4 regions of the Arthrobacter sp. KNU40 genome follow, and region 3 is predicted to be linked to each of the others. Evidence: riboswitches for the same ligand, from Rfam matches in the RefSeq annotation. Region 3 holds a riboswitch; each other region holds the start of a gene.
The links. A riboswitch is a leader RNA that binds a small molecule or an ion and turns the genes downstream of it on or off. The one in region 3 is predicted to bind S-adenosylmethionine.

Region 1: it holds a riboswitch for S-adenosylmethionine, as region 3 does, so the genes downstream of both, ACSKT0_RS04345 (hypothetical protein) here and ACSKT0_RS22120 (DUF1737 domain-containing protein) in region 3, are expected to answer to the same signal.
Region 2: it holds a riboswitch for S-adenosylmethionine, as region 3 does, so the genes downstream of both, ACSKT0_RS16850 (aminotransferase class V-fold PLP-dependent enzyme) here and ACSKT0_RS22120 (DUF1737 domain-containing protein) in region 3, are expected to answer to the same signal.
Region 4: it holds a riboswitch for S-adenosylmethionine, as region 3 does, so the genes downstream of both, metX (homoserine O-acetyltransferase MetX) here and ACSKT0_RS22120 (DUF1737 domain-containing protein) in region 3, are expected to answer to the same signal.

Annotation. Positions count from the first base shown of each region.
Region 1 is NZ_CP195850.1:907,231-914,878, forward strand. Features, by position in the region: gene ACSKT0_RS04325 (polysaccharide deacetylase family protein) at 1-652, shown strand, start outside; gene ACSKT0_RS04330 (matrixin family metalloprotease) at 756-1,598, opposite strand; gene ACSKT0_RS04335 (VIT1/CCC1 transporter family protein) at 1,723-2,901, opposite strand; gene ACSKT0_RS04340 (hypothetical protein) at 3,167-3,355, shown strand; gene ACSKT0_RS04345 (hypothetical protein) at 3,396-3,710, opposite strand; SAM riboswitch class IV at 3,725-3,844, opposite strand; gene ACSKT0_RS04350 (sodium:solute symporter) at 3,979-5,511, opposite strand; gene ACSKT0_RS04355 (helix-turn-helix domain-containing protein) at 5,814-6,389, shown strand; gene ACSKT0_RS04360 (ammonium transporter) at 6,660-7,648, shown strand, end outside.
Region 2 is NZ_CP195850.1:3,619,433-3,627,080, forward strand. Features, by position in the region: gene ACSKT0_RS16825 (sigma-70 family RNA polymerase sigma factor) at 1-22, opposite strand, end outside; gene ACSKT0_RS16830 (DoxX family protein) at 238-753, shown strand; gene aroA (3-phosphoshikimate 1-carboxyvinyltransferase) at 760-2,154, shown strand; gene rsgA (ribosome small subunit-dependent GTPase A) at 2,157-3,272, shown strand; gene hisN (histidinol-phosphatase) at 3,332-4,144, shown strand; SAM riboswitch class IV at 4,306-4,418, shown strand; gene ACSKT0_RS16850 (aminotransferase class V-fold PLP-dependent enzyme) at 4,454-5,878, shown strand; gene ACSKT0_RS16855 (class I SAM-dependent methyltransferase) at 5,929-6,705, shown strand; gene ACSKT0_RS16860 (metal-dependent transcriptional regulator) at 6,735-7,448, shown strand; gene ACSKT0_RS16865 (MFS transporter) at 7,505-7,648, opposite strand, start outside.
Region 3 is NZ_CP195850.1:4,747,316-4,754,963, reverse strand. Features, by position in the region: gene ACSKT0_RS22130 (O-succinylhomoserine sulfhydrylase) at 1-976, opposite strand, end outside; gene ACSKT0_RS22125 (rhodanese-like domain-containing protein) at 977-1,387, opposite strand; gene ACSKT0_RS22120 (DUF1737 domain-containing protein) at 1,384-1,641, opposite strand; SAM riboswitch class IV at 1,652-1,764, opposite strand; gene ACSKT0_RS22115 (hypothetical protein) at 1,835-2,194, opposite strand; gene ACSKT0_RS22110 (Lrp/AsnC family transcriptional regulator) at 2,250-2,681, shown strand; gene ACSKT0_RS22105 (ornithine cyclodeaminase) at 2,839-3,870, shown strand; gene ACSKT0_RS22100 (hypothetical protein) at 4,252-4,638, shown strand; gene ACSKT0_RS22095 (hypothetical protein) at 4,663-5,232, opposite strand; gene ACSKT0_RS22090 (SLC13 family permease) at 5,341-6,537, opposite strand; gene ACSKT0_RS22085 (DinB family protein) at 6,659-7,144, shown strand; gene ACSKT0_RS22080 (polysaccharide deacetylase family protein) at 7,559-7,648, shown strand, end outside.
Region 4 is NZ_CP195850.1:1,372,297-1,379,944, forward strand. Features, by position in the region: gene ACSKT0_RS06435 (VOC family protein) at 1-25, opposite strand, end outside; gene ACSKT0_RS06440 (bifunctional o-acetylhomoserine/o-acetylserine sulfhydrylase) at 272-1,588, shown strand; SAM riboswitch class IV at 1,749-1,864, shown strand; gene metX (homoserine O-acetyltransferase MetX) at 1,878-2,999, shown strand; gene ACSKT0_RS06450 (hypothetical protein) at 3,001-3,393, opposite strand; gene ACSKT0_RS06455 (SGNH/GDSL hydrolase family protein) at 3,461-4,303, opposite strand; gene ACSKT0_RS06460 (alpha/beta hydrolase) at 4,373-5,026, shown strand; gene ACSKT0_RS06465 (RNA-binding S4 domain-containing protein) at 5,100-5,330, opposite strand; gene ACSKT0_RS06470 (DMT family transporter) at 5,364-6,344, shown strand; gene ACSKT0_RS06475 (glycine--tRNA ligase) at 6,476-7,648, shown strand, end outside.

The DNA of each region.
Region 1 (7,648 bases), 1.3 Mb from region 3:
CTACTTGCACGAACCGATGCAGGGAATCGATGCCGCCACCGAGGCCAACTACCTGGACCGCGGGCTCGAAGCCCTCGCGAAGGTAGCCGGGGTCAGGCCGGTCGGCTACAGGGCACCGTGGTGGGAGCTGAACTGGCACTCGCCGGCACTGCTAGCGGACCGTGGCTTCCTCTACGATTCAAGCCTGCTCGACGGCGATGCCCCCTACCGCATGGCGGTTGCCCCGGGTAATTCAGGGGATAGCGATTCACGGGACATTGTGGAGATCCCGGTCGATTGGGCCCTGGACGATTGGGAACAATACGCGTTCTACCCGGGAGTAACAGGAAGCGGCGTCATCGAGAGCCCGGCCAAGGTCTTGGAGATGTGGACCCTCGAAGCCGAAGCCCACCACGCCCAAGGCAGTTGCTTCGTCTTGACCAACCACCCGTTCATCTCCGGCCGTCCATCCAAGGCCGTTGCCTTGGAGCGGCTGATCGAACGAGTGAAGGCCATGGACGGGATGTGGGTGACCACCTTGGAGCGGATCGCCGAACACACCAAGGCCACGGTCAACGAGATCCACAGCCACGGCCGGATCGAGATCCCCTCCTACCCAGGCGCAGGAGCCAGCTTCAAGCCTGCCCGCGTCTTACAGCCCGCCCCCAACTAGGCCTATCCCCACCCAACTAGCTCGCAGTTGTTGTCGTTATCACGGCTCAAAACGACATCTAATGCGAGCTAGTTGGGCTGGGCGGAGCTGCAGGTGAACCGGGCTACAGGTCGGTGCGGCACGGGGCCGTGTGGAGTTTGTAGAGTCCGTTCAGGTCTCCGGCTGCCAAGCCATCCGGGGCACCGATCTCCGGGTACATGAGCTCGATGGGATCCTCAACGTGGTCAAGGCCCACCACGTGGCCAAGTTCGTGTTGAATCACGGCGGAGACATAATGGGCACCCCCGGGGACACCCAGCAGTTCCGTGATTTGCGGGGCGTCGAGGTCCAGGCTTCCGGAGACGTAGCTCTTGGGTCCGGTGCCGAAGCTGTACATGGTGCTGCCTCCGGTTCCGATGACGGTTCCTGCCAACCCCGGAGCCGCCTCGGGCGTGGTCCAGGAAATCAACAGCGGTGCCCAACGATCTCCATAGAGCGCGGGCTGGTAGGGCTTGCGCTTCTCGGAGGGGTTTTCCGTGCTGGGGCCGTCGTCAACGAATTTGAGGCCGGTGGCGGCGGCGATCTTGGCGATGGCGTCGGCGATGAGCCCCTCGGATCCGGCCGGGGCGAGGGCTGCGTTGACCACGTAGTGCAATGGCCGGCACGGAGAGTAGCCAACTGGGGTGCCGTCGGCGTTGGTGGCCAGGAACTTGTAGGAGCTGCTGGCTACCGCAGGCTTCGCGGGGGAGCCGAGCGGCTGCCCGGCTTCCTCCAGTCCAGGTGGTGGGGTATCCGGCGCACGGGCCGCTTTTTGTGGTGCCTGCCCGGGAGCCCCGTCCTGCCCGGGGCTGCTTGCCGTGGCATGGGCAGAAGGGGTCCGGTTTGGAAGCAAGCCGGTGATCCCGGGGCCGCCGCGGAGGAATCCACTGACCAGGACGGCTACGGCAGCGACGACTGCCACCACCATCAAGTTTCGGAACAGCGCCAGAACGGTACTGGGGCGCTTGGGCGGCGGACCGCCGTCGTAACCGTAGTTTGAATGCAAGTCTTCCCCCAAGTCCCTGCACCGGCGCCCCGTCGGGCCGGCGCTACTAACCGATGACTGCGCCGAAGACGAGTCCCAGCCCATACGTTGCCGCGGCCGCACCGAGCCCGATGGCGAGCTGCCGGAGGCCGCGGGTCAGCGGCGAGGTTCCGGACAACAAGCCGACGACGGCGCCGGTCGACAGAAGCGCGATGCCCACCAGCGTACCGGCCACAGCAAGCGCCGCGAAGCCCGTCATGCCGAAGATGAACGGCAGGATGGGCACGATGGCGCCCGAAGCGAAGAAGCAGAAGCTCGAGATCGCGGCACCCCAGGCGGAGCCTACGGCCTCGTGCTCGTTGACGGTTTCTTCCACTTCGGGTTGGAGCGAGAGGCTGGGATCGCAATCGCAGCTGTAGAGGCCCATGCGTTCGGCGGCCCGGTGTTCGGCGGCTTCTCGGGACATGCCCCGGGCCAGATACACCAAGACCAGCTCATTGTGCTCGATGTCCAGCGCAGGGGCTGCGGTGAGCGTGGCCTGGGTGGGGCGGGTGGCCTTGAGGAGCTCGAGTTGCGAGCGCACCGAGACATACTCGCCGGCACCCATGGACAAGGCGCCCGCCAGCAGGCCTGCGATGCCGCTGAACAGGACCACGGTGGCGGGAACGCCGGTGGCCGCCATGCCCATTACGAGTGAAAGGTTGCTGACAAGGCCGTCGTTGGCGCCGAATACGGCCGCGCGGAACGTGCCGGACAACCTGTTGCGGCCGCGCGTCGCCAGGCCGCGGACTACTTCTTCGTGGATCTGTTCGTCGGCCGCCATGGCGCGGGTCGCTGCCGGATCCTTCGCGTAAGGCGAGCGGCCTTCAGCCCGTTGGGCGAGGGCCAGCACGAACACCGATCCGAAGTTCCGGGCCAGGAAGCCGAGCATTTGGCTTCGGACCGAGGCCGCCTTCGGCATACCGGCATGTTCGCCGAGGAGCTTGAGCCAGTGTGCCTCATGGCGGCCTTCAGCCTCTGCGAGGGCCAAAAGGATTTCGCGTTCCTCGCCGTCGCGGCGCTGCGCCAGTTGGCGGTAAACGGCGGCCTCGGCTCGCTCATCCGCCAAGTACTGCCGCCAGCGCTTGATGTCCGACGACGACGGGGGAGCCTTGGGGGCTGCTACGTCCTGCGATGGACTGCTTGAGTCCTGCGGATTATCTGGATGCGAGTTGTCTGGATGCGAGGGTTTTGTGTGCGGTTGCACCGGGACTCCTGGGTTGCTGGGGCGGGCTTCATCGCCTCATTGCGGCTCCACTCTATCGCCAATTTCCGCGGTTTTTCGGCCGGTAATCCTCACTGGAGAATTTAGGTCCCCCTCAAAAACGGGAGGCTCCCGGGAAGCCTTGACCACGGCAGGGGGCAGTGCTGGGATGGATGGACAGGGTCCACGAATTGGCGGGGTAGCGCTGGACGGCTGCCTCCTATGCCTGTGCGATGGGCTCAGCGGCACGTCGAACGGAGGTTGCACCATGGACAGCACCGAGACCCACGCCCGCCACCCCGACCGTCCCACGGTCGAGGCCGATCCCGCCTATGACTACAACGAGGACCTGGCGGTGGACGAGGACTGGGACGACCAATCCGAGGTTCTTGACGACGACGAGCGGCCGGTTGCCCTCGATGCCGACGAACACCGTGAGGCTGAAGAGATCGAGTAGCCCCGGGCTCCGCTGAACCCGAGGTGCTAAACCCGGGCGGCTAAAACGCGCTCAGGATGAAGTGCCTCTGCACGCCTGCCCGGTGCCCGGTTGCCGCCACCGTAAGGGTGAGTTTCCGTGTCGCCGGGAACCAGCGGGCGGGCTGGACCGCCTTTGAGAGCGCTTCGGTGATGAGCCGCGGCTCATGATGCCAATAGCGTTCCAAGTTCCCGTCCACCACGAACGTGATGGAGCCTTGGGACAGGTCGACGCCGGGAATCACCCGGACGAACTCGTCCACCCGCCGGGGGCGGGGCAACAACAGGGTGCCGGACTGGGTGGTGCGGTCGGCGGTGGCGCCGTTTTCGAAAGGCATGGCCTTCTCCTGTGGAGTTGCTCTTGCCCGTTCGGTTGTCTCTGGTCCGAGCCGGGCCGCTTCTTCATCCGAACCACCCGCGAACATGGGGTTGGCGTGTGGCAAGTCGGAGCTTGGCACCACATCTCTTGAAGCTCTTCCTACTGTACATGGAACGGTACAATCGCGGCCCGGTATTAAGGCTCGGTAGAAATGGTTCCAAAAGGCAGCGGCGCCGCACCCTCGAGGAGAAGGTGCGGCGCCGCCGTCGTACTTGATTCTGTGAAGCTTAGTGGCTGGCCACCGGGTGGGCTTCCAAGGGGAGCTCCTCCACGGCTGCTCCGGCAACGCGGCGGTCCCAAGCTTCGCGGACCGCGGGTTCGGTTGGCGGGGTCAGCAGGGAGACCACAACGTAGACCACGAGCGAGGCGCCGAGGCCCCAGTAGATGGGATCGTTGGCGTAGACGCCGTCTTCGCTGGGGATGATTCCCGTGGCGTAGGCGATCAGCAGGCCCAGCGTCAGTACGGACCCGACCGCCATGGACCAGGCCGCGGCAATACCGGTGCCGCGCTTCCAGACCAGCCCGCCCAGGATGGCAACCAGGAGTCCACCCACGAGGATGTCGTAGGCGATGGTCAGGGCTACCACGACGTCTTGCGCCGCCATCGAGATCAGCACGGCAACGATGCCCAGGCCAAGGACCCAGTACCGGTTGGCCTTGACGTCGTGCTCGGGGTTTTCGGTGTCGTCGGTGTTGATTGTCTTGCCGAACCAGCTGGCCACGAACGGGACTACGTCGGCGCGGGCAACGGTGGCTGCGGCGATGAGGGCCCCGGAAGCGGTGGACATCATGGCCGCGACTGCCGCGGCCATGACGAGGCCGCCGATGCCGATCGGCAGGATGTGGGTGGCTACCTCGGCGTAGACAACGTCTTTGCCGAGGGCCTTGACGTCGATATTGGGCAGGGCCACGCGGGCGGCAAGGCCGATCAAAGCTCCGGCGACGCCGTACAGGACGCAGTAGATGCCGGCAGTGGCGCCGCCCCAACGGGCCACCTTGGGGGTCTTGGCGGTGAAGACGCGCTGCCAGATGTCCTGGCCGATCAGGAGGCCCAGGGTGTAGACCACGAAGTACGTGATGATGGTCTGCGCTCCGATGCCGTCCAACTGGAAGAAGCTGGCGTCAACGCGGGCACGGATGCCGTCGAAGCCGCCGGCGGCGTTGAGGACGAACGGGAGCATGAGGAAGAAGATGCCTACCGTCTTGATGATGAACTGCACCTGGTCGGCGAGGGTGATGGACCACATGCCGCCGATGGTGGAGTAGACGAGGACGATTGCGCCGCCGACGGCGATGGCAAGCCAGCGCTCCCAGCCGAAGAGGACAACGAAGATGGTGGCGTAGGCACCAGTGGACGTGGCGCACAGCATGAGTGTGTAGGCCAGCATGACGATGCCGGAGGTCTGCGTGGCTCGCTGGCCGTAGCGCAGGCTCAGCATCTGGGAGACCGTGTAGATCTTCAGTCGCTGGATGGTGCCGGCGAAAAGCAGGCTCAGGAGGAGCACGCCCGAACCGATCGCGACCACCAGCCACATGCCGGAGACACCGAACTTGTAGCCGAGACCGACGCCGCCAACCGTCGATGCGCCGCCGAGGACGACGGCGGCCATGGTGCCGGTGTAGAGCATCGGACCGAGGCGGCGTCCTGCCACCAGGAAGTCGCTGTTGTTCTTGGTGCGCGACTTGCCCCACCAGCCGAAGGCCAGCATGGCAAGCAAATACACCACCACGATCGCAATATTGATGAACGAAGAGTCCACGGTTGGCTCCTGAAAGTGATGCGCAGAGCTCTGGGGGATTCCGACGCCGGTCCGCTGGGTTCGCGCGGGGTTGCGGAAGGTCTCTGCGCTGGTGATTGGGGAGAGTAGTCTGTGATGTATGCCTCACAAACAACACTTGTTGCCTATGAGGATACGTAGTGATGCGAGTAACAGTCAAGACGCTGTCTTGCACAGCGGACTCATCGGCGGCCCTCCGGCTAGCCAAAGGCCCTGCCACGCGGGCGATCCGGCTACTATTGCTGCAATGACAGGGCCGCATAAACGGCCTGAAAGGTTCGTGAATGAAGGCTCTCCCCGTTGAACCGAGCAATGTCCCCGTTGCCATCGGTTCCAGAATCCGCGCCGCCCGCCAATCGCAGCGGCTCACCATCGAGCAGGTTGCCGACGCCACTGGCCTCACCAAAGGGTTCCTGAGCCGTGTGGAGCGTGACCTGACATCGCCGTCGGTCGCTTCCCTTGTGACGCTTTGCCAAGTTCTCTCAGTGTCCATCGGAGACCTTTTCGCCGCACCGGAGACACACCTGACCCGGCGCGACGACGGGCCGAGGATTTCGCTCGGTGGCCAGGGAATCGTGGAGCGGCTCCTGACTGCCCGATCGGAACGGAGGTTGCAGATCCTGCAGGCCTCCATCGAGCCACGCGGCCGCGGAGAAGCCGAGCTTTACGCCGTCGATTGTGACGTCGATGTCCTGCACGTCGTCAAGGGCCGGATCAAATTGATCCTCACCAACGAGGAGTACGAGCTCGAAGAAGGAGACACGCTGTCCTTCCCGGGCCGCGAGCCGCACACCTGGGTCAATCCGACGGACGAGCCCGTCGAGGTTCTCTGGATCCTGGTGCCGGCAGCCAGCCGCTGACGCTGGCGCCTTGGCCACCCGGCGTACGAGGCCGACACGCGGCGTGTAACACGCCTGAAACATGACTGACTTCCGGATTTAACCCTGGGGCCTTTGGTGTTACGTGCCTGAAATGAGCCGTGCCGAAGGCTGAAACAGGCCGACTGTACGTTCGAGTCAACGCAACTTGTCAAGGTCGGTAACCCGTGAGGTACCAGGACCTGTTCGTTTTAAAAATGGTCTCGCCGTGCGGGCGCCATGGAGCGCCGTATATGCAGGAAGGCTCCCGAAATGAACCCAGTATTCTTCAGCGTAGGGCTGGATGTGAACCCCCAGACCCTCGATCCCGGCGCAACAGCCTGGATGCTTGCAGCTTCCGCCCTCGTTCTACTCATGACGCCAGGTTTGGCGTTCTTCTACGGCGGCCTGGTCAGGATGAAGTCCGTCCTCAACATCATGATGATGAGCTTCGGTGCCATCGGCGTGGTCGCGGTGGTCTGGGCCCTGTGGGGCTACGGACTCGCGTTCGGCCCGGATACCCTGGGCGGCTTCATCGGAGATCCCTTCGCGAACTTCGGACTCAGCGGACTGGCCAGCGTCATTGGCGGGAAAGCCCCAGGGCTGCCGGACATGGTCTTCATAGGATTCCAAGCCACGTTCGCCATCATCACTGTCGCGCTGATCAGCGGCGCTGTGGCTGAACGTGTCAGGTTTGGCCCATGGCTGCTGTTTGCCGGCCTTTGGGTGACTATCGTCTACGCTCCCATCGCCCACTGGGTCTGGGGCGGCGGGCTCTTCGGTTCCACCGGGATCATCGGCAGCAAGATCTCAGCCCTCGACTTTGCCGGTGGCACCGTCGTCCACATGAATGCGGGCATGGCCGGGCTGATGCTGGCAGTCGTGCTCGGCAAACGGCTCGGATTCATGAAAGATCCCAACATCCGGCCGCACAACCTCCCCTTCGTGATGCTCGGGGCAGGCCTGCTGTGGTTCGGCTGGTTCGGCTTCAACGCCGGTTCGGAACTGGCCGCTGATGGAATCGCAGCGCTCGCCTGGACAAATACCCTCCTGGCCACAAGCGCAGCGCTCCTTGGCTGGCTGCTTGTCGAAAGGCTCCGCGACGGCCACGCGACGTCCCTCGGCGCCGCATCCGGCGCCGTCGCGGGCTTGGTGGCAGTCACCCCGGCCTGTGGATTCGTGGATCCGATTGGCGCGATCGTCATCGGCGTCATCGCCGGTGCCATCTGCGCGCTGGCCATCGGACTGAAGTTCAAGATCGG
Region 2 (7,648 bases), 1.1 Mb from region 3:
CGCGGTCTTTAACCAAGGCCAAAAAACCATCTCCACTCAAACGACATGACCGCGCGGCACAATGCACGCGCCACAATCCAAGGTCCAGCCCATACCGCACCTTCTCTTGACAACGGCAGGCTTCGGGCAAATATTCCGCAAAGATGCAAGACTAGATCCGACTGCACCCCGTGAACACCGCACCACTTGAACGCAACACCACTTGAACACTGTGGCAAGCCATCCAGGAGGCAAAACATGTCCCTCGTCCGTTTTCTCGCCAGGCCAATGTTGGCTTCCAGTTTTGTCGTCGCAGGGCTGGACAAGCTCAAGAACGCGGATGACACTGCCAAACAGCTCTCTCCGCTGCTCCGCCGCGCTTCCGAGTCGCTGCCTTTCCCGGCGGACGAGAAAGTGCTGGCGCGGGTCATCGGCGGCGCGCAAGTGGGCGCCGGCGCCTTGCTGGCCCTCGGCAAATGTTCCCGGTTCTCGGCAAGCCTGCTTGCCGGCATTTCGGTCCTGAATACCTTTGTCGAATGGCGTTCTGCCGACATCAGCACCAAGGAAGGCCGGCTCGCCCGCCGCGCCCAGTTGCTCAAGAACATTTCGCTGACAGGTGGCGTATTCCTTGCCGCCGTCGACACCGCGGGCAAACCGAGCCTCGCATGGCGCGCCGAACACCTTGCCATGGACGCCAAGAAGGCCACGGGCAAGCAGTTCAAGAAGACAGACCGGGCCGTCCGCAAGGCCGTAGACAACGCAGTTGGAGCATAAGGAAGCATGCCAGGAACCCCCTCGACGCAGACAGACGATTCAGGGAGCACCACAGCCTCCGCACTCCCCCTGTGGCCGGCACCCTTCGCCAGCCACCCCGTGGATGCCACGGTCACGGTTCCTGGTTCGAAGTCGCTGACCAACCGCTATCTGGTCCTGGCGGCATTGGCCAACGGCCCAAGCAGGCTGCGGGCACCCTTGCATTCACGGGATTCGGCACTCATGGTCGAGGCCCTCCGCCGGCTTGGCGCCACCATTACCGAGGTTCCCGGCGATGGACACTACGGCCCGGACCTTGAAGTCACTCCGATCGACCCCGTGGCTGTCGCGTCGGAGACCGCCATCGACTGTGGCCTGGCCGGCACGGTCATGCGTTTCGTGCCGCCGCTCGCGGCCCTGCGCAACGGCGCTTCGGTGTTCGACGGCGATCCCCACGCACGCCAACGTCCCATGGGCACCATTATCGAGGCCCTCCGGACACTCGGGCTGGAAGTCAGCGCACTGGACGGGCACGCGGCGAGCTCCCTGCCGTTCAAAGTATCCGGCACGGGCTCTGTCCGCGGTGGCCACCTGGTGATCGATGCGAGCGCCTCGTCGCAGTTCGTCTCCGCCCTGTTGCTGGTCGGTGCCCGGTTCGATGAGGGCCTTCACCTGGAACATGTCGGCAAACCCGTACCGAGCCTTGACCACATCAACATGACCGTCTCGGTCCTGCGCGGCGTCGGAGTGCAGGTGGATGACTCCGTGCCGAACCATTGGCGCGTCGCCCCCGGTACCATCCAGGCGTTCGACGAGAGGATCGAGCAGGATCTCTCTAACGCGGGTCCCTTCCTCGCCGCGGCGTTGGCCACGAAGGGAACTGTCCGGATTCCCAACTGGCCGGCCAACACCACGCAAGTCGGGGACCTCTGGCGGGACATCCTCGCCGCCATGGGTGCCACTGTCACGCTGGACAACGGCACGCTGACAGTCACCGGCGGACCGGAGATCCTTGGCGCGGACTTCGACGAAACCAGCGAACTCGCCCCTACCGTTGCGGCATTGTGCGCCCTGGCAACCAGCCCTTCCCGGCTCACCGGCATCGCTCATTTGCGGGGCCACGAAACGGACAGGCTGGCTGCTTTGGTCGCCGAAATCAACCGGCTTGGCGGCGACGCCGAGGAAACCAGCGACGGCTTGGTGATCCGGCCCGCGGCGCTGCACGCCGGCGTCGTGCGCAGCTATGCCGACCACCGCATGGCTACCGCGGGCGCCATCCTTGGGCTCGCCATCGAGGGTGTCCAGGTCGAAGACATCGCGACGACTTCCAAGACCATGCCCGAATTTCCGCAAATCTGGGCATCGATGCTCAGTTCCGGCCCAGCGGGCGCGGACACCGTTTCAACGGAGACAAGCAACTAACGATGGCCCGCGACGCAAGCTCCTGGGATGAGTCCGATGTCCGGATCCGCCCCAACAAGAAGGGCACACGCCCCCGCACGAAAGACCGCCCGAGCCACGACGACGCCGTGATCGGGCGCATCATCACAGTCGACCGCGGCCGTTACACCGCGATCGTGGGCGAAAGCTCGGACAACGAACGCATTGTGATTGCCGCACGCGCCCGGGAACTGAGGCGCTCCCCCGTGGTTCCCGGAGACTTCGTGGCCCTCGTCGGCGATGTGTCCGGAGCCCCGGACACCCTCGCTCGCCTCGTGCGCGTCCAGGAGCGAAAGACCCTCCTGCGACGAAGCGCCGACGACACGGATCCGATCGAACGGGCCGTCGTCGCCAACGCCGATCAGCTCGTGGTGGTGGTTGCGGCCGCCAATCCGGAGCCGCGCACCGGATTCATCGACCGCGCCTTGGTGGCAGCGTACGACGCCGGAATCGAGCCGTTGCTGCTCGTCACCAAAGCGGACGTCAAGGATCCGACGGAATTGCTCGCCAACTATGTGAGCCTTGGTTTCCCCATCATCATCAGCCGCACGGCCGACGCCGGCGCCTCCGGCATCGATGCCCGTTCAGACGACGGCCTCTCCGCCCGCCTTGATGGCGACGCCGTCGGCCAATTGCGGGACTACCTCGACGGCAAGGTCACTGTGCTCCTGGGCCATTCCGGCGTCGGGAAGTCCACGATGGTGAATGCCCTCACCGGCGCCGAGCGCGCCACGGGCGGGGTCAACGCCGTGACGGGTCGGGGACGGCACACTTCGTCCTCTGCCCTCGCACTGAAGCTCAGCGATGCCCCCGGGGGCAGCTGGATCATCGATACGCCCGGCATCCGCTCCTTCGGCCTCGCCCACGTGAACCCGGACCGCATCCTGCATGCCTTCCCGGATCTGGAACCCGGAACGGAGATGTGCGAGCGAGGCTGCAAGCACGATGCCTCCGCGGTTCGATGCGGACTGGATTCCTGGGTCGCCGACGGCCACGCCGGCGAGGCAGGTCCGGCCCGCTTGGCGTCGTTGCGCCGGCTCCTCGGCGCGGACCCGCGCATGGAAGCCCAGGAGACCAAGGAATTGGGTACGGTCAACTAACTGCGCGCCTGCCGTCCTACCTCCCCGGCTCACCGGCGAACAGACGGTAGTTTGGAACCATGACCCAACCCGATTCGAGCTACAACGACGACCTGCGGCTGGCACACGTCCTGGCCGACTCCGTCGATTCCCTGACAATGGAGCGGTTCAAGGCACTGGACCTCCAGGTCGAGACCAAACCCGACCTGAGCCCCGTCACCGATGCCGACAAAGCAGCAGAGGAAGCAATCCGTGGGCAGCTCTCCCGTTCCCGCCCCCGCGACGCCGTCCTCGGGGAAGAATTCGGCAGCACGGGCCACGGCTCGAGGCGTTGGATCATCGACCCCATTGACGGGACCAAGAACTTCGTGCGTGGCGTACCCGTCTGGGCTACGCTGATCGCCCTCGTGGACGAGGGCGAGGTAGTAGTGGGGCTCGTGAGCGCTCCGGCGCTCGGCAAGCGTTGGTGGGCGGCCAAGGGCTCGGGCGCCTACATGGGCCGGTCGCTGGCCGCAGCCACCCGGTTGAAGGTTTCCAACGTGTCGCGGCTCGAAGACGCCTCGCTTTCCTACTCCGAGCTTTCCGAGTGGAAGCAGCACGATAAGCTGGACAACTTCCTGGGCCTCGAGAACGATGTCTGGCGCAGCCGTGCGTATGGCGATTTCTGGTCCTACTGCCTCGTGGCCGAGGGCGCCGTGGACATCGCTGCCGAGCCGGAACTCCAGGTCTACGACATGGCGGCTTTGGTGCCGATCGTGACGGAAGCCGGCGGGCGCTTCACGTCCCTGGACGGTGCGGATGGTCCCTTCGGCGGAAACGCCGTGGCCACTAACTCGATCCTGCACTCCGAGGTCCTCAAGAGGCTCAACCCCGAGCTCGACGACCTCCTCTAGTCCACTCTCTCCACTGAATAAACGACGGCGGACGCCCACTTTTGGGGGCGTCCGCCGCTTTTTCTTCGGCAGGAGGCACATTTTTCCGGCGGTGTAATAATCCGCTTAACAATCGCCGGTCACATTGGAATGAGCCTTGCCGGTGTCCTACGCTCTTTACAGGTCACGAGTGCCAGCGCGAAACCCCGGTTTGCTGGCCGGCAACCCTCCATCGCGGCGGGGTGCCCCGGGTGACGACCCGGCCGGTCCGGAACGGATGCGGCAAGCGCGGACCCCCTGCACGCAGGGGTCCCTCTTGAGTGAGGTCCCATGAGCACAGCCACATTTACTTCCCAGGCTCTTTCGCTGAACAACGAATCTGCACAGCACCGCGGTGAAACCCTCCCCCGGGCATCGCGCCCACTCGCTGCGGTCACCGGCGCGGAGTTGCAGGCACCCTTGATCCAGGGCGGCCACATCCGCTACGCCAATCTTGACTACGGCGCTTCCGCACCTGCCCTGACGGTGGTTTCCGCGTACCTCAACGAGATCCTGCCGTACTACGCGAGCGTCCACCGCGGCGCAGGCTATGCCTCCCAAATCAGCACCTCGGTCTATGAAAACGCCCGCAACATCGTCCGTGACTTCGTTGGCGGCCGGCCGGACGATTCGGTCATTTTCACGCGCAACACCACTGATTCCCTCAATCTACTGGCCGGCTGCCTGCCAGTTGAGGACGGTCGACACATTGGCGAAGTCCTTTACCTGGACATCGAGCACCACGCCAATCTCCTCCCGTGGCAAAGTGTCCCCCACCGCAGCATCGTTGCCGCGGGAACGTTGTCCGAGACCGTCGCCAACGTCCGCACAGCGCTCTCCCACGGCGGCGTCAGCCTCCTGGCTGTCACCGGCGCGTCAAACGTGACCGGCGAAATCCTGCCCATCAAGGAACTCGCTGCCTTGGCCCACGAATTCGGGGCGCGGATTGTGGTGGACGCGGCGCAACTCGCCCCGCACCGCAGAATCGACATCGCCGCCGCGGATGTCGACTACTTGGTTTTCTCGGGGCATAAGCTTTATGCGCCGTTCGGCGCAGGTGTCCTGGTGGGCCGTCCCGACTGGCTCGACGCCGGTACACCGCACCTGGCCGGAGGCGGCGCCGTCCGAGAAGCGCGCCTCGATTCCGTCAGCTGGGCCACAGGACCGGCCAGGCACGAAGGCGGCTCGCCGAACGTACTCGGCGCGGCCACACTCGCCCGGGCCACACAGGTCATCGCCAGCCTCGACCACGATGAATGGCACGCCCACGAGGCAGCCATCCGCTCGCATCTGGTCGAGGGCCTCAAGCAAATCGACGGCGTGACCGTGCACCAGATCTTCAGCGACACGGATCCCCAGGACACCATCGGCGTCGTGAACTTCTCGCTCCAGGGCTACGACGCCGGACTTGTGGCTGCCTATCTTGCGGCCGAGCACGGCATTGGCCTGCGCGACGGACGCTTTTGCGCCCACCCGCTGCTCAAGCGCCTCGGCCTGCCCTCCGGATCACTTCGAGCCAGTTTCGGCGTGGGCTCGCGCTTGGAAGACGCCACCCGGCTCATTGCGGGCATCCACGCGCTCAAGAGCAACGGCCTCGGCTGGGACTACGTAGTGGATGCCGGCCGCTGGGTGCCGGCGAACGACCACCGCAGCTACCCGGAGTGGGCTCCCAACACTCCCGGGACCGCGGGAGCCGCTCCCTGCAGCACTGACTGATTGCGGTAGATTCGTAGGGTATTTTTCCTGTCCTACGAAGGAGTTCCTGCGTGGCCCCGCGACCCAAAGGCACATCAGCCGGCCCCAAGCTCTATGAGGAACGGCGCCTTGAACTCGGCCGGAGTTTCCAGGACGGCGGAGAACACTATGATCGTGTCCGGCCCGGCTACCCTGCGGATTCGGCCGACTGGCTGCTGCCGGAAGGCGCCCGGGACGCGGCAGACATCGGCGCCGGCACCGGAAAGTTCACCGCGCTCTTCGTCGAGCGCGGGCTCGCGGTGTCCGCAGTGGACCCCTCGATGGACATGCTCACCCAGCTCCGCAAAACGTATCCACAAGTGATCACCCTGGAGGGCACTGCCGAGGCAACTGGACTGGCGGACTCAGCATTCGACGTCGTCAGCGTTGCCCAGGCCTGGCACTGGTGCGATCCCCTCGCCGCGAGCACCGAGATCGCCCGGATCCTTCGACCCCAGGGCACTATCGGCTTGATCTGGAACCAAATGGACACTTCGGTGCCCTGGGTCCATCGATTGACCCGCATCATGCATGCCGGCGATGTCCACAAACCGGACTTCCGGCCTGTGGTGGGCCCGGAGTTCGCGGGTCTCGAAAGTCACGTGACACATTGGGAGGATCCCGTGACTCCGGCCGACATCCTCGAACTTGTGAAGTCGCGCAGCTACTACCTGAGGGCGAATGACGCCAACCGGGCCAAAGTCATGGGCAACCTTCAGTGGTACCTCTTCGAACATCTGGGCCATGCCGAGGGCGAGGTCATCCCGTTGCCTTATCTCACGCAGAGCTGGCGGGCGCGGAAAGTCTGATTCGGCCGGTACGCGATAGGCTTGGAACCGTGAAGACCAGTGCGCCCTCCTCCTCGATCGAGGACTACGTCAAGGTCATCTACTCCTTTACGGAGTGGCAGGACAAACCCATCACGTCCTCACAGCTCGCGCAGCGGCTCGGTGTCGCCAATTCCTCCGTCTCGGAGATGGTCCGCAAGCTCAAGGACCAAGGCCTGGTTGACCACCAGCCCTACAGCGCCATTACTTTGACACCCCAGGGAATGCAGCTTGCCCTGGGCATGGTCCGCCGGCACCGCCTGATCGAGACCTACCTCGTGAGGGAGTTGGGCTACAGCTGGGATGAAGTCCACGACGAGGCCGAGATGCTCGAGCACGCCGTCTCGGACACCTTCATCGATCGCATGGCCGCCAAGCTGGGCAACCCAGGACGCGATCCCCATGGTGACCCCATCCCCGCCGCGGACGGTTCGGTGAGCCTGCCGCATGCGCACCGGATGATCGAGCTCGACGACGGCCATTCAGGAAAGATCACCCGGATCAGCGACGAAAACCCGGAGCTGCTGAGGTACCTGTCTGCCGAGGAAATCGACCTCGATGCCAGCATCGAGGTGATTGGCCGCAAACCGTTCGGCGGTGCGCTGGTGGTGCGGATCGGAAAAGGTCCGGGCAGCCGCGACTACGATCTCGCCGATGAGGTCGCCTCGGCGCTCTGGGTGGCCACGGACGCCGTCCACGAAGGCTGCGTCCTCGCGGAACGCTGACTAAGCTGTGTACTGAAAAGCCTGTGTCTTAGAAAGCGTGTCCTGGAAAGCACTGTTCAGGCGCGCTGGGCGGCCGTCCCGCCGTCGTCGGCGGCTGGACCTTCCGGAGAGTCCATCACTGCAGCACCCAAGACCGGGTTCCGGATCCCGACGGCGGATGCCGCCGCCCCGAGGAAGAACAGCACAGCGGTGACCACCAG
Region 3 (7,648 bases):
CCGATCGCCCCGCCGAGGGCAGCAGTTCAAAGGTGAGCACGGTTCCGCCGGCCTTCATTTGCTTCGCGGCGAGCTCGTACTGCGGGTGCGACTTCAGCAGGGGGTACTTGACCCAGCTGATGGCCGGCTGATCCTCAAGCCATTCGGCGATCCGCAACGCAGACGCCGAGGAGTGGTTGACGCGCAGCGCCATCGTCTCCAGGCCCTTGGTCAGGACCCAGGCGTTGAACGCGGAAAGCGATGGCCCGGTGTGCCGCATGAGCTGCTTGACGGGACCGTCGATGAATTCCTTGGTACCCAGGATCGCTCCGCCAAGGACCCGGCCCTGGCCGTCGATGTGCTTGGTGCCCGAGTAGACAATCACGTCCGCGCCGAGATCGCCGCAGCGCTGCAGCAGGGGGGTGGCAAAGACGTTGTCGACGACGACGGTAGCGCCCGCCGCGTGGGCCAGCTCGCTCACCGCCGCGATGTCCACGATTTCCTGCATGGGGTTCGACGGCGACTCGAAGAACACTGCCGTTGTCGGCTCGGACAACGCGGCACGCCACTGGTCCAGGTCCGGGCCGTCCACGAAGACGGTCTCGACGCCCCAGCGGGGCAGGATCTCGTTGAGGATCACGAAGCAGGAACCGAAGAGCGAGCGGGCGGCAACCACGCGGTCGCCCGCAGCCAGCAACGCACCGAGGGCGGTGAAGACAGCGGACATGCCCGACGCCGTCGCGAAGCACGCTTCGGTGCCTTCGAGAAGGCGGAGTCGCTCCTGGAAAGTGGCCACGGAGGGGTTGCCGTAACGGGAGTAGACGAAGCGCTCGTCCTCACCGGTGAATGCGCGCTCTGCGGCTGCGGCGGACTCGTAGACGAAGCCGGAGTTCAGGAAGACGGCCTCGGACGTTTCTTGGAAGTTGGTGCGGTCAAGACCGCCGCGGACGGCCTGGGTATCAGGGCTCCAGCCGGCGGCGTCAGGATTGAAAGTCACTTAGATGTTCCCCAGGTTCGTCGGAAGTCCACGGTTTTTCCAGCCGTTCACGGTTCGCTCGCCGTAGCGGTCCGGTTCGCCCTCGAAACCCTCCAGGACGTTGTAGGCGGTGTAGCCGGCCTGTGTTGCGGCGATCGCGGCGGCGATGGAGCGCTGTCCGGAGCGGCAAAGGAAGACCAGTTCGGTGCCATCCGCTTCCGGAGCCTGCTGCGTCAGCTCTTCGATGAAACGGGTGTTGGGGATGCCGCCGGCCAGGTTCCACTGGATGAACAAGGGATCGTTTTCCGTGGCCTTTGTGTCAGGGATCCCGATGTGTGCCCACTCGCCTTCGGTGCGGACGTCCACCAGGATGGCGCCTTGTTCCAGCTTGGCCCAGGCATCGTGCGGGCTGAGGTCGCCTGCGTAGCTCATGCGTGGCCCTCGCCGTCGAACTCTTCATCAAGCTGGTCTACCGCGTTGGCAACTGCTGCATCTGCGCTCGCGATCGCGGCGGGTAGGACGATGGCCTGGGCCACAATCACGTCCGTGCCATTGAAGGTCGCGGCCGGGCTGCCGTGCAACACGTATCCCTCCGCGAGGGCGGTGGAGATCCGCTCGCAGAAATCCTTCGTGTCAGGGCCCGTGATGAGACGGTACGAGAGTTTTTCTTCGGTGGGTTCAGGCATTGGTGCTCCTCAGTCACGCTTGCAGTTCGAAAGTGTCGATACGCCGAGTAGTCACCTGAGGCACCCCGCCGGAGAGAGGGTTGCCGACCAGCAAGTCAGGGCTTCGCGCTGGTGCTCATTACTCAAGAAGAAAATAACATCCACGACGGCGGCCTGCATCACTGGCCGTCGTCATGTTCCGTAACCGGGGGTCTTAGGCGTCGGTTTCATTCGGCAGCGGTTCAAGGCTTGCCTGGATCCGGGGTGGAATGGCGTCAAACCGCGACGCTACTCCCGTAGGGGAGTGATGGAAAGTGGAACCTTGGTGCTTCCGGATTTCCAGCAACTCGTGCACGGATATCCCGGTGGCCGTGGCGAGCGCGTGCAGCGAGAGGCTGTTGTGATGAGCCAAGGCAAAAACCACACCCGACAGGGCTTCGAAACCTTCTGTCTCGTAGATTTCCTTCACCAAGTTGGACATGCCGTTTGCATCATCGATTGATCCCGCTGACGCACCAGTCGCCATGGCCGTCAGCGACCATGCAGCAGAGTCGGGGCTGATGTAGATGCTCATGTCGATACCCTACGGACTCAGGCCCGCTTGGGGAATGGGCGATACGTTTATCTTTATGGCAGCACTCACCGACCTTGACCGTCAGCTCCTCTCCGCCCTCCGGGAGGACGGCAGGGCGTCCGTGGCGAGCCTCGCGCGTAAGCTGGGCGTGGCCAGGGCCACTGTGAATAGCAGGCTCGAGCGTCTTGTCTCCTCGGGAACCATCGTCGGTTTCACTGCGAGGGTGCGCGACGAGGTCGATCCACTTGCCATTCGCGCCATTGCGCTCATTGCCGTGGAAGGAAGATCGGCTGACAAAGTCATTCGCCAACTCAGGGGACTGCCGGAGATTTGGGCACTGCACACCACAAATGGCGGTTGGGATCTCGTGGCCGAGCTGCGCACGGAAAGCCTCAGCGACTTTGACCAGGTGTTGGGCAGGATCCGCGGCATCGAGGGGATCGTCAATAGCGAGACGAGCCTGTTGCTCAGTTCCGTCCTCCGGTAGTCGTCAGCGAGACGACGACTCGTCTAAGCATTTTGCAAAGGATCAATCGCCATTTTGTACATTTTTTCAATGAAAAGTACGTACTTTGGCAATTGTGGATGCATATCGCCGCTCCGTAGCCTCGTAGCAACAATGTTTATGAGGGAAAGGAGCGCACATGACGCGCTTTGTCGATGTCCGCAATATGGTTCGTTGGACGGCCGGGCGGGGCCCGGAAACCATCATCTCGGAGATGATTCAGTACCTGGAGGACGACTTTCGGAGGTGGGAATCTTTCGACAAGACTCCGCGGGTGGCAAGTCACACGCCATTTGGGGTCATCGAACTGATGCCCACCAGCGACCAGGAAACATACGGCTTCAAGTATGTAAATGGACACCCTTCGAATCCCGCGCGCGGCTTCCAGACCGTGACGGCTTTCGGTGTCCTGTCCGACGTCCATAACGGCTACCCGACGTTCCTTGCAGAGATGACAGTGCTGACGGCGCTTCGGACGGCGGCCACGTCCGGGATGGTCGCGAAGAAGCTCGCGCGCCCGGATGCCCGGATCATGGCGATGATCGGGACCGGAACCCAATCGGAGTTTCAGGCCCTTGCCTTCCGGGCGGCCCTGGGTATTAACAGTGTCAGGATCTGGGACACGGATCCGGCTGCGATGGAGAAATTCGTCCGGAACATGGCTCCCCTCGGCCTCGACATCACCATCGCAGACTCGGCAGCCCAAGCAGTGGAGGGTGCCGATGTCATCACCACCTGCACGGCGGACAAGGCGAATGCCACCATCCTGACGGCTGCCCAGGTCTCGCCCGGCGTTCACATCAACGCGATCGGAGGCGATTGCCCAGGGAAGACCGAGCTCGACGCCGCCATCCTGGGCCTCGGCGACGTTTTTGTGGAATACGATCCCCAGACGCGGATTGAAGGCGAGATCCAACAAATGTCCGCCGAATTTCCCGTCACGGAATTCTGGCAGGTCCTGTGCGGGAACGCGCCGGGCCGCACCGCCACGGACCAGATCACGATTTTCGATTCTGTGGGCTTCGCGATCGAGGACTTTTCGGCATTGCGGTATCTCCGCGCCGCCGTTGAGGGTTCGGAATTCTTCGATGAGATCGACCTCGTCGCGAACCCCGATGACCCCAAGGACCTCTTCGGCCTGGTGCGGGCGCTTTCTCCGATCGGCTCCTGAGAAGCCCAACTGACTCGCATTTGTTGTCGTTTAGGGGCCGCTAAACGACAACAAATGCGAGTTAGTTGGGGAAGTCTGGTGCGCCGGCCCCAGAACCGGCGCACCAGACATTTAACAAGCTTGACCGGCCGCAAACTAGTTAACTACTGAGGGCATGGCGGCACAATAGGGTCGCGATGCTAAATTACGCGGCCCGCTACACTCGGATTCATGGTGGGTCATGGGGGAACCAGAACCGTAGCGCTAACACTGGCAGGGCTGCTGCTCGCGGCCTATGTGTCCGGATGTGAATATACCGACGCCGGCGATCCTCGGCCGGCTGCCGGGCCCACTCGGAGTTCCCCTCCTCGGCCGCCATTGCCAACCAAGGACCAGGCAACGGTGTCGCTCGAAGCCAGCAACCTCGTGACCGCCAGGAAGCTTCTCGGGGCCGCCTCCGGCGCGGTGATCCTGGAGGATTCCGGCACGGTGGGCGGCGCCGTTAGCGGGGTTGGAAAGAGTGCAAGGGTCGAGGACGCGGGCCCGTATACTCTGACCGCAGCCTGTGTTGGCGCCTCGGATGTCCACCTTGTCATCGCCCAGGATCCACGGATCGGCCTTGCCCCCCAGGATCAGACGATCGATTGCGCTACTTCCTACTCGCGAGTTGTTCAGCTCCAGCCTGGGTCGGTCAATGTCCAGGTTCTGGTAATGCGGGTTTATTCAAGTGCTTCCGCCACCTCAACAGGCGGGGGCGTCGCTGCGGTGAGGCTCACGGCCGGCGGCTGAAATCCTCCGGCTCGCGGGCGACGGTTATGGAATGTCTTCCGGTTCCGCCGAGGGCCCAGGTGGCCGATGCGGCGCGGGCGGGCCGGGGTGCGGGGGGTGGGGTACATGTTTGTGCAGGTGCGGCGGATGCGGACCGCCGTGCGGCGGACGCGGAGGATGCCGGGGCGGGGGTGGCGGGCCCGGTTCCGGCTCGGTCTCCCCAGCCGCGGCCTCAGGCACCGTCCGTCCATCGTCGGCACTGGTTTCCTCCGCGGCACCTTCGTCGGGGGCCTCGGTCACGAGCCCGTAATAGTTGTAGAGTTCCTGTTCCTGCGTCTCCGTGATCGCGCCGCGGTCGCTCTCGATGCGCGGGCCGTTCTTCACTTTGTCCTTGGCGAAAGCCACCTTGATCACTGAATTCTCAAGGCTGGCTCCGGAAAGCGGCGCGAAAGACTCGGACATGCCGAACAGGCCGGTCCGCACGGTGACAAAGACAGGATCCCCGGAATCACCGCTGGTGAAAACCTGCTCCACTGAGCCGATTTTCTCCCCGGCGACGTCAACGACAATCCCTCCGTTGAGGACGATGTCGTCGATGTCCTGCAGGCTGAGCATGAGGCAGATCCTTGTCGTGTCGGGGTTCCGGCTGTACGGCCGAGCTGTTCTATATTCTGTCCTGATTCTTCCGGCCCGGCGATAGGCGCCGCCACGCGCCGAACGCACTCACTGTCCGGTGACTGCCAGCACCGCTACTGCGGCAAACACGGTCAGAGGAGCAACCATCAGTCCGAAGATCGCGTAACCCTTCCACGTAATCAGGACGTTCATCCGCATCAGCCGGTCGTGCCACAGCAAGGTTGCCAGGGAGGCCCACGGCGTGATGATCGGGCCAGCATTGACTCCGATCAGCAACGCCGCCATCCGCAATGGGGTCCCCGCCAGCGGTTCTGCGAGCAGGTACGCAGGCAAATTGTTGAGGACATTGGAGCCGGCGGCACCCGTCACGGCGAGCCGAACCAGATCCAGGAAGCCCTGGCCTTGTCCGGCCACCTGACTCAGCAACACGGAAACCCCCAGATGCCTGGCGGCCTCCATCACCAGAAAGAGGCCGGAAGCGAACAGCAACAAGGACCAAGGAATCAGGGTCACCTTGAGAACCCGCGGGCGCCGGAACGCGAACACCACGCCCAGCACTACAGCCCCGGCCAGGGCAGGGATCCATACCGGGACTCCGGACACCAATGCGGGCAGCAGCAGCGCCAGAACCACAGCGCTGCACCCGAGCAGGACCCGGTCCGCCGCAGGCCTGGATTCACCGCCGGCTGGCTGGTCAGACCTGATCCGCCCGACCGGGATCCGTGAATACCGGTTGCGCAGATCCCGCCGGAAGACGATGGCGATGAACAGCAGCGGTACGACGACGGCCGCAAGGGAGGGCGCCCACATCAGGCCAGCAAAGCCGCCAGGAGTAATACCGCCAAGACTGTGCTGCGCCAGAAGGTTCGTCAGGTTGGAAATGGGCAACAGCAGGCTTGCCGTGTTGGCCAGCCAGACCGTCGTCAGTGCGAAAGGCAGGGCCGGCAGCCCGGCTTGCCGCGTAACGCTGACCACCACCGGGGTCAGCAGCACAGCCGTTGTGTCCAGGGAAAGGAAGACAGTGCTCAGCGTCGCAAAGACCGCGAGTAGCAGCCACAAGAGAATGCTGTATCCGCGGCCCCAATAACGGAGCCGGCGGGCAGTCCAAAGGAACACCCCGGCCTCGCTGCACAGCTCAGTCACAACCGTCATCGCGACGACGAACAGCAGAATGGGAGCCACTCGATCCACGAGTGCCATGAGATCGGTGAAAGGCAGGGCGCCCGTGGCGATCGCCACGGCACCCGCCAAAAGCAGGACCGCTCCAATGATCGCCAGACGCATGAACGGAGTCTATTCCCCAGCATGCGATCCTCGGACCAACAACGGCAATCATCGCCACGCTAAGCTCGGATCACGTTGATACTGACTGAGTCCCTGCCTGACGGAAAACATAGGTGCAACCGTGACGCTTGCCGAGAACATCTTCAACCAGCCCTTTCGGGTCCAATTCGAGGCATTTATCGACGAGCACCGGCGGGCGCTCCATGACTGCTTGAACGGGTTGACGGAAGAACAGTCCCGGCGGTCGTTGGTGCCGTACCGGACCACCTTGCTTGGCCTCGTGAAACACGCGACCTTCGTGGAGAAGGTCTGGTTCGACGAAGCCATAACGTGCCGTTCCCGGGCCGAGATCGGTATCCCTGCGACGCCGGATGAGTCTTTTATCCTCGATGACGGCGACACGATCGCCACGATCCAGCAAGCACACCGCGAGGCATGCGAAGCATCGCGCCAGGCGACATCGTCCTTGGGGCTCGACGAAATGCTCAACGGCAACCGACGCGGTCCGCTCCCGCTGCGCTGGGTGTACCTCCACATGCTCCGCGAGCTTGCGCAACACTGCGGGCACGCAGACATCCTGCGCGAGCAGATCCTCAGCCGGGGATAAAGACGAGGTGCTCGTCGCCGGGTTCGGGCGCTCTCGAGTCCCGCTGAGAGCGATTACTTTCCGGTAGGTAGTAGGGGAGTGTCGATTCTCGATTCCCGTAAGCAGTCCAGTAGCCATTACTCGCGACCCGTTGAGCCTTGGTCCATATGATCCGAATTGGGGCTTTCGTTGTCCAAAACACAATCGTTCGGAATCCCGTGGGGATTGCGAAGCGTCAAGGCGTTTCACGCGGAGACGCATCGGATTTATTTACTGCGGCTGAGACTTCGCTGGACCGGGGATTCGGGGTAATCCGGCGCACGCCGAAGTCGCGCAATCAAGTTATGGGATGCAGACATGAAATTGACGAGTCGCCAGCCCCTCATGAGGGGCTCAACAGATCCAGCACCGCGGCTTCCCGCGAAAATCAGGCCAATGAGCCGGTGGTTCGCCGCGGGCAGCGTTGCGGCTGTCATGGCCAGCTTCCTGGTGGGCGTTGTCGTCGCGGCGCCTGCACAGGCGGCA
Region 4 (7,648 bases), 1.8 Mb from region 3:
CGTAAGAGACGTGATCCATGCGCATGGCTTCATCTTGGCACTTTGTGATGGAGCTCTCAGCTAAGTCAAGCCTAACCAAGGTGGGATGTATCGAAAAGGCAGCTCAGAGTCACTTCAGGACGCGCCGGGACCGAAAACTACTGTGTTCGTCACAAACCTTCCGGAGCCCGCAATACCGTCCATAGACTGGCGCCAACCGAACGCCGGCAGGCTGAATACTTCAGCCCGGCAGGCTGAAACACGGCAAGAGCCCAGACAACCAGGAGTCCGCATGTCGCAAGGATGGTCATTCGAAACGCGCCAGATCCACGCCGGCCAGGAGCCGGACGCCGCCACCGGCGCCCGGGCACTTCCCATCTACCAGACCACTTCGTTCGTCTTTCCCAGCGCGGAAAGCGCGGCCAACCGCTTTGCGCTCGCCGAGCTGGCACCCATCTACACCCGGATCGGCAACCCCACGCAGGATGCGGTGGAACAGCGCATAGCGAGCCTGGAGGGTGGACTCGCGGCACTCCTGCTGAGCTCCGGCCAGGCCGCGGAAACGTTCGCCATCCTCAACGTCGCCGAGGCTGGCGACCACCTGGTCGCCAGCCCGAGCCTCTACGGCGGCACATACAACCTGCTGGCGCACACGCTGAAGAAATTCGGAATCTCGGTCACCTTCGTCGAGGACCCGGACAACCTCGAACACTGGCGTGACGCCGTGCAGCCAAACACCAAGCTGTTCTTCGCCGAAGTCGTCTCCAACCCGCGCCAGGACGTTTTGGACATCGAGGGCGTCTCCCGCATCGCGCACGAAGCCGGAGTCCCGCTCGTCGTCGACAACACCCTCGCCACGCCCTACCTGATCCGGCCCATCGAGTGGGGCGCGGACATCGTGGTGCATTCGGCCACCAAGTACCTGGGCGGGCACGGATCCGCCATTGCCGGAGTCATCGTGGACTCCGGCAACTTCGATTTCGGCAAGGACCCCGAGCGGTTCCCCAACTTCAACACTCCGGACCCCAGCTATAACGGCCTGGTCTATGCCCGGGACCTCGGCAAGGACGGTGCCCTCGGCGCGAACCTCTCCTACATCCTCAAGGCCCGGGTCCAGCTCCTGCGCGACCTTGGCTCGGCAGTTTCACCGTTCAACGCTTTCCTGATCTCCCAGGGAATCGAAACCCTCAGCCTGCGGGTGGAACGCCACGTGGAGAACGCCACGAAAGTGGCGCAATGGCTCGAAGGGCGCGACGACGTCGAATCGGTCGCGTACGCGGGGCTGCCTTCCAGTCCGTGGTTCGAGCGCGGGCGGAAGTACGGACCCCGCGGCACCGGCGCGGTGGTGTCCTTCACCATCCGCGGCGGGATCGACGCCGGCAAACGCTTCGTGGACGCCCTGGAACTGCATTCGCACGTGGCAAACATCGGGGACGTCCGTTCCTTGGTTATCCACCCCGCGTCCACGACACACAGCCAGCTGACCCCCGAACGGCAGGCCGTGGCCGGAGTGACCCCGGGCCTGGTGCGGCTGTCCGTCGGGATCGAGCACATCGACGACATCCTCGCGGACCTCGAGTCAGGATTCCGGGCGGCGAAGGGCAGCTAGTGCCGCTCCGGATGGCGCAGGAGGCCGGCGGGCGACGCAACATGAATCTTCGCCAGCCGGCCTCCTTGGTCCCTGCTTCGTGAACAAAACACGGTCAAGTGTCACAAAGGTGTCATAATCTTCGTCAGAAGGGGTCCGGTTTTCCTAGACTCTTCCTATAGGTCATGAGTGCCAGCGACAGCCCCGGCTTGCTGGCCGGCAACCCTCCATTCGCGGCGGGGTGCCCCGGGTGAAGACCTGGCCCTTCGCTGTGTTGGCGGCGGGCAAGCGCGATGTGAGGTGTCAACGAATGACAATTGCTGCAACAGCCATACCCCTTTCCGGTACCCAGGACGGAACACTCAAATATGTTTCCGTGGGCGGACTCGAACTGGAGGCCGGAGGTTTCCTGCCGGAGGTCCTCCTTGCGTACGAAACATGGGGGCGGCTCAATGCCGACGCTTCGAACGCCGTCCTGGTGGAACACGCCCTGACGGGCAGCACCCATGTGGCCCGTGGCGAGAGCGACGAAGAAGGCTGGTGGGAGCAACTCGTTGGTCCGGGCGCCACCATCGACACGGACCGCTACTTCGTGGTCTCCGTCAACATCGTGGGAGGCTGCTACGGCAGCACCGGGCCGTCGTCGAGCGCTCCTGACGGCAAACCGTGGGGTTCCCGCTTCCCTCTGGTGACGCTGAGGGACAGCACCGTAGCCGAAGCCCGGCTCGCCGACGCTCTAGGGATCCGCAGCTGGCACACCGTCGTGGGCGGGTCCATGGGCGGTGCCCGTGCACTCGAATGGGCTGTCGGCTATCCGGGCCGGGTCGAGCGATGCGCCGTGATTTCGATCGGGGCGTACAGCACTGCCGAGCAGATCGCGTTCGCGCAGGCCCAGACGCTCGCCATCCGGCAGGACGCCGACTTCAACGGCGGTGACTACTATGGCCAGGCCGCGCCCGAGGCGGGGTTGGCCCTTGCCCGGCGGATCGCCCACATCACCTACCGTTCGGCGGATGAACTGGACTTCCGCTTCGGCAGGAACGCCCAAGGCGGCGAGGCACCCCTCCAGGCTGCCGCGCTGGGGGACCGCGGCCGCTACCAGGTGGAGAGCTACCTCGACCACCAGGGACGCAAGCTGGTCCAGCGCTTCGACGCCAACAGCTACATCGCCATCACCGAGGCCCTCATGAGCCACGACATCACCCGCGGCCGCGGCTCATTGGAGGAGGCGCTGTCCGTGGCAACGGCGAAGTTCTTCGTTGCGTCGGTGGACTCGGACCGGCTCTACTTCCCGGAACAATCCCACGAGCTGGCCAAGGCCTTGCCCGGAGAGGTCCCGGTTCACGTAATCCAGGCGCCGATCGGGCACGACGGTTTCCTCACCGAGATCGGCCAGCTCGGCCCCCAGTTGCGCGAAGCCTTCTTCGGCTGAATCAGCCGTTCATGATCTCCTGGCGGAGCTTCATGTAATCCTCCATGGCGATTTTCCCGTCGCTGTACTCCTGGTCCAGTTCGGCCAGTTTCCGTGCCCGGTAGCCTTGGGGCGCGCTGTTCGGCTGGGGCGCGCTGTTCGTTTGCGGAGCAGCCGACGACGGCGGAGCGGCCTGCGGTACGGGCGTCGCCACCGGGGGTTGCGGCTCAGCCGGGAAAATTACCGGGGGTTGCTCCGGGTATCCGACGGGGTTGGTCTGCGGAGGATAGGGCTGACCGGGGTAATTCTGCGGAGGGAAGTCCCGGAGCCTGCGTTGGCGCGAGCGGTTGTACATGCGGATCCCCATCGGAATCAGCCAAGAGCAGACGATGATCCAGAAGATCAAATTGTTCACGGTACAGGCCTCCTAGGTCTTTCACCAGCTTAGCCCCGCCCCCCGTGACCCGCCCTGTGGTTCCCGCTCAACTCCGGGGCAGGAAGGTGTCGGCAGGACCGAAGACGGGTCCCGGCGTCGGGCGTTTCGGCAGGATGCCGTCACCGGAGGACCGGTGCCGGATCCTGCGGATGACCCAGGGGACAAAATACTCCCGTGCCCATACGAGGTCGCCCGAGCGGGCTTCGCGCCAACTGCGCTGGGGGAGCGGCTTGGGGAACAGTGGTTCGAGGCTATGCGGCACATTGAGTGAGTCGAGGACCATCGCGGCGATCGTGTGGTGGCCGAGCGGGGAGAAATGCAGGCGGTCTTCGTCCCACATCTGGGAGTTGGAGAGCTGCCGCAGGGACCACATATCAGCGATCACGGCATCGTTGCGGGCGGCCACCGTGCGGAGGTTTTCGTTGTAGATGGCCACCTTGCCGCGGATCCGGCCGAGTACTGACGACAAGGTGTCCGGGCCGTTGAAGAGAACCACGGTGGCGCCTTCGGAACTCAGGGTCTGCACGGCGGCATCGAGTTTCTCGGCCAGGGCGTCCGGATCGCCGCCGGGACGGATGAGGTCGTTGCCGCCTGCGGAGATGCTCACGAGGTCCGGCTTGAGGTCCATGCACGGGCCAAGTTGTTCGTCGAGGATCTGCTGGAGCAGCCGCCCGCGGATGGCGAGGTTAGCGTAGGCGAAATCCCGGTGTCCCCTGCTCAGTTCCTCGGCTACGCGGTCGGCCCAGCCGCGATGTCCCCCTGGATTGTTGGGTTCCGGGTCGCCGATGCCTTCGGTAAAGGAATCACCGAGTGCCACGTAGCGCGTCCACGGATGAATCCGCTCGTGCGGCTTTGCCTCCACCATGGAATCAGTGTCACTCACGTTCATATCCTGCCTCTTGCTGCAACGCTACGCGCCCGTAGCTTGTTACTCATGGGTAACTGTAAGAATAGTCCCATGAGTCAAGCTTCTGCCTTTCCCGCCCCGGTCGTTTTGTGGTCCCACGAAGAGGAGGAGCGGGCTGGAAAGCCGTTGCTGGTCCTGTTGCACGGTTACGGCTCCAACGAGCAAGACCTCTTCAGCCTTGCCGGGCTGTTGCCCCGGGACTTCGTCGTCGCTTCGCTCCGCGCGCCGATCGCGACGGGCCCAGGCTTCACGTGGTTCCCGCTCACGGCGTCCATCGACTACTCGCTCGACGCCGTCAAGGACGCCGCGGAGTACGTGTTTTCCTGGTTGGACTCGTGCAAGTCCAACCACAGCTCGGTGACGCTCCTCGGATTTTCCATGGGCATGGCCATGGCAACCTCGCTGCTCCGTCAGCGCCCGGCGGACTTTGCCGCCGTCGTCGGGCTTTCAGGCTTCGTCGTGGACGCCGATGCCGACCCCGCCTTCCGTGACGCCGAACTGGACGGTTCCGTGCCGCTCTTCTGGGGCCGGGACCAGCAGGACCCTGTCATCACCCCCGACAAGATCGAATACACCATGGGGTGGGTGCGAAAGCACACGGACCTCACCAAGGTGCTCTACACGGGTATGTGGCACGGCATCAACGAGCAGGAAATCGGCCACGTATGCGAATTCCTGGAGCACAAGGTCCTCGCGTCCGTCTGAAAGCAACGCGGGGTCACTTACGGCCCATTCCGAAGCACTTAATGGGCCATAAGTGACCCCGCGTTGCCAATAGCTAGGAAGCGGCGGTGATCCGCACCGTCTGCCCGTTGACGGTCACGGTGTCGCCGACATGGAGCTGGCGGCCCCGGCGATCGTCGATCTCGCCGTTGACTTTGACCAGGCCGTTCTTGATGAGTTCCGTAGCTTCCACGCCGTCCTCCACCAGATTGGCGAGCTTCAGGAGCTGACCAAGGCGGATCATGTCGTCGCGGATGGGGATTTCTTCGATTTCCGGGTTGCTCATACAAGCAATGATGCCTGAAGTAAGGTGGTGAAAATGCCGCAGTCGTCCCGCCCCTTGCTCACCGGACTGCTCCTCGCCGTGGCCACCGGGCTCGTGATCCCGCTTCAGGGCCGGATCAATGGCGCCCTGGGAGCAACGCTCGACGACGGCATCGCGGCCGCCGTCGTGAGTTTCACCACCGGGCTGGTACTGATCGCGGCGATCGGACTGGCGCTGCCGAAAGGCCGCGCCGCCCTGCGAAGGGTCCTGCCCGCCCTCAAGGAGCGCAGTTTTCCGCGGTTCTATGTCCTGGCCGGCGGTATCGGCGCCCTGTTCGTGTTCGCGCAATCTTTCACGGTCGGCTTGCTTGGCGTGGCCTTGTTTACGGTCGCCGCGGTCACTGGCCAGACCCTGAGCGGACTGCTCGTGGACCGGCTCGGCATCGGTCCCGGCGGCAAACGCTCGATCACCGGGGTCCGCATCCTCGGCAGCATCCTGACGATCGCCGCCGTCGTCTGGGCCGTCTCGCCGCGCCTTGGGGCAGCCGCCGACGTCGGGTCCTTGCTGCTGCCGATCCTGTTGCCGGTCGTGGCGGGTTGCCTCATGAGTTTCCAGCAGGCGATGAACGGTACAGCGACCGTGCACTACGGCAGCCCTATCGCCGCGACGCTGGTGAATTTCGTGGCTGGAACAGTCATTCTCTGGATCGCCTGGCTGATCAAGTTGTCGCTGCTTGGTCCTGGCCACGCCCTGCCCGCCGAATGGTGGTATTACTTGGGCGGGCCGATGGGCTGCGTCTTTATCGGCCTGGCTGCCTTGTTGGTCCGCAGCCTCGGTGTCCTGGTCACCGGGCTGGGAATGATTGCGGGCCAGCTGCTCGGATCGCTCGCGCTTGACCTGGTCCTGCCGGCTCCAGGAACCGTGGTGGCCTTGCCCACGATTCTTGGCACCTTGCTGACCCTGTTCGCCATCATCGTCGCCACCTTGCCGTGGCCGAAGGGTGCGCTCTCGTCCCGCCGCCCCGGCAAGGGCTAGCCGGGCCAGTCCCGGAAGCAGGACAGCACCCAAAGGCCGGTAGGCTAGGACACGCAGCTTCCTGCACAGCATTACCTACGCGCACAAGCACGGACCGCACCCAGCGGCCCTGTAGAACATTGGAGTTACCCATGGCAGCAAAATCCGTCCTCGACCAGGTCATTTCCCTCTCCAAGCGGAGGGGCTTCGTGTTCCAGGCCGGTGAAATCTATGGTGGCTCCCGGTCCGCATGGGACTACGGTCCCCTCGGTGCCGAACTCAAGGAAAACATCAAGCGCCAGTGGTGGCAGAGCGTTGTCCGCGGCCGCGAAGATGTTGTAGGCCTCGATTCCTCCGTGATCCTGCCCCGCCAAGTATGGGAAGCCTCCGGCCACGTCGACGTGTTCTCCGACCCCCTGGTCGAGTGCCTTTCCTGCCACAAGCGCTACCGCGCCGACCACCTCGAGGAAGAGTACGAGGAAAAGAAGGGCCGTCCCGCCGAAAACGGCCTCAAGGACATTGCCTGCGCCAACTGCGGCACCCGCGGCCAATGGACCGAACCTCAGGAGTTCTCCGGCCTGCTCAAGACCTTCCTGGGCCCAGTGGCCAGTGAAGAAGGCCTGCACTACCTGCGCCCGGAAACCGCGCAGGGCATCTTCGTCAACTTCAGCAACGTGCTCACCACATCCCGCAAGAAGCCGCCGTTCGGCATCGGCCAGATCGGCAAGTCCTTCCGGAACGAGATCACGCCGGGCAACTTCATCTTCCGCACCCGCGAGTTCGAACAAATGGAGATGGAATTCTTCGTCGAGCCGGGCACCGACGAAGAATGGCACCAGTACTGGATGAAGGAACGCATGTCCTGGTACACCGATCTGGGTATCCGGCCGGAGAACCTGCGTTTCTACGAGCACCCGCTGGACAAGCTCAGCCACTACTCCAAGGGCACCACGGATATTGAATACCGCTTCGGTTTCCAGGGCTCCGAGTGGGGCGAGCTCGAGGGCATCGCCAACCGCACCGACTTCGACCTCTCGACTCACTCGAAGGCATCCGGCCAGGACCTCAGCTACTTCAACCAGGCCACCAACGAGCGCTACACGCCGTACGTCATTGAACCGGCCGCCGGCCTGACGCGTTCCTTCATGGCCTTCCTTGTGGACGCCTACACGGAGGACGAGGCACCCAACGCCAAGGGCGGCGTCGATGTCCGCACTGTCCTGAAGCTTGATCCGCGCCTGGCACCGGTCAAGGCAGCCGTGCTGCCCTTGAGCCGCAACGAGGACCTGTCCCCGAAGGCAAAGGACTTGGGCGCCCAGCTGCGC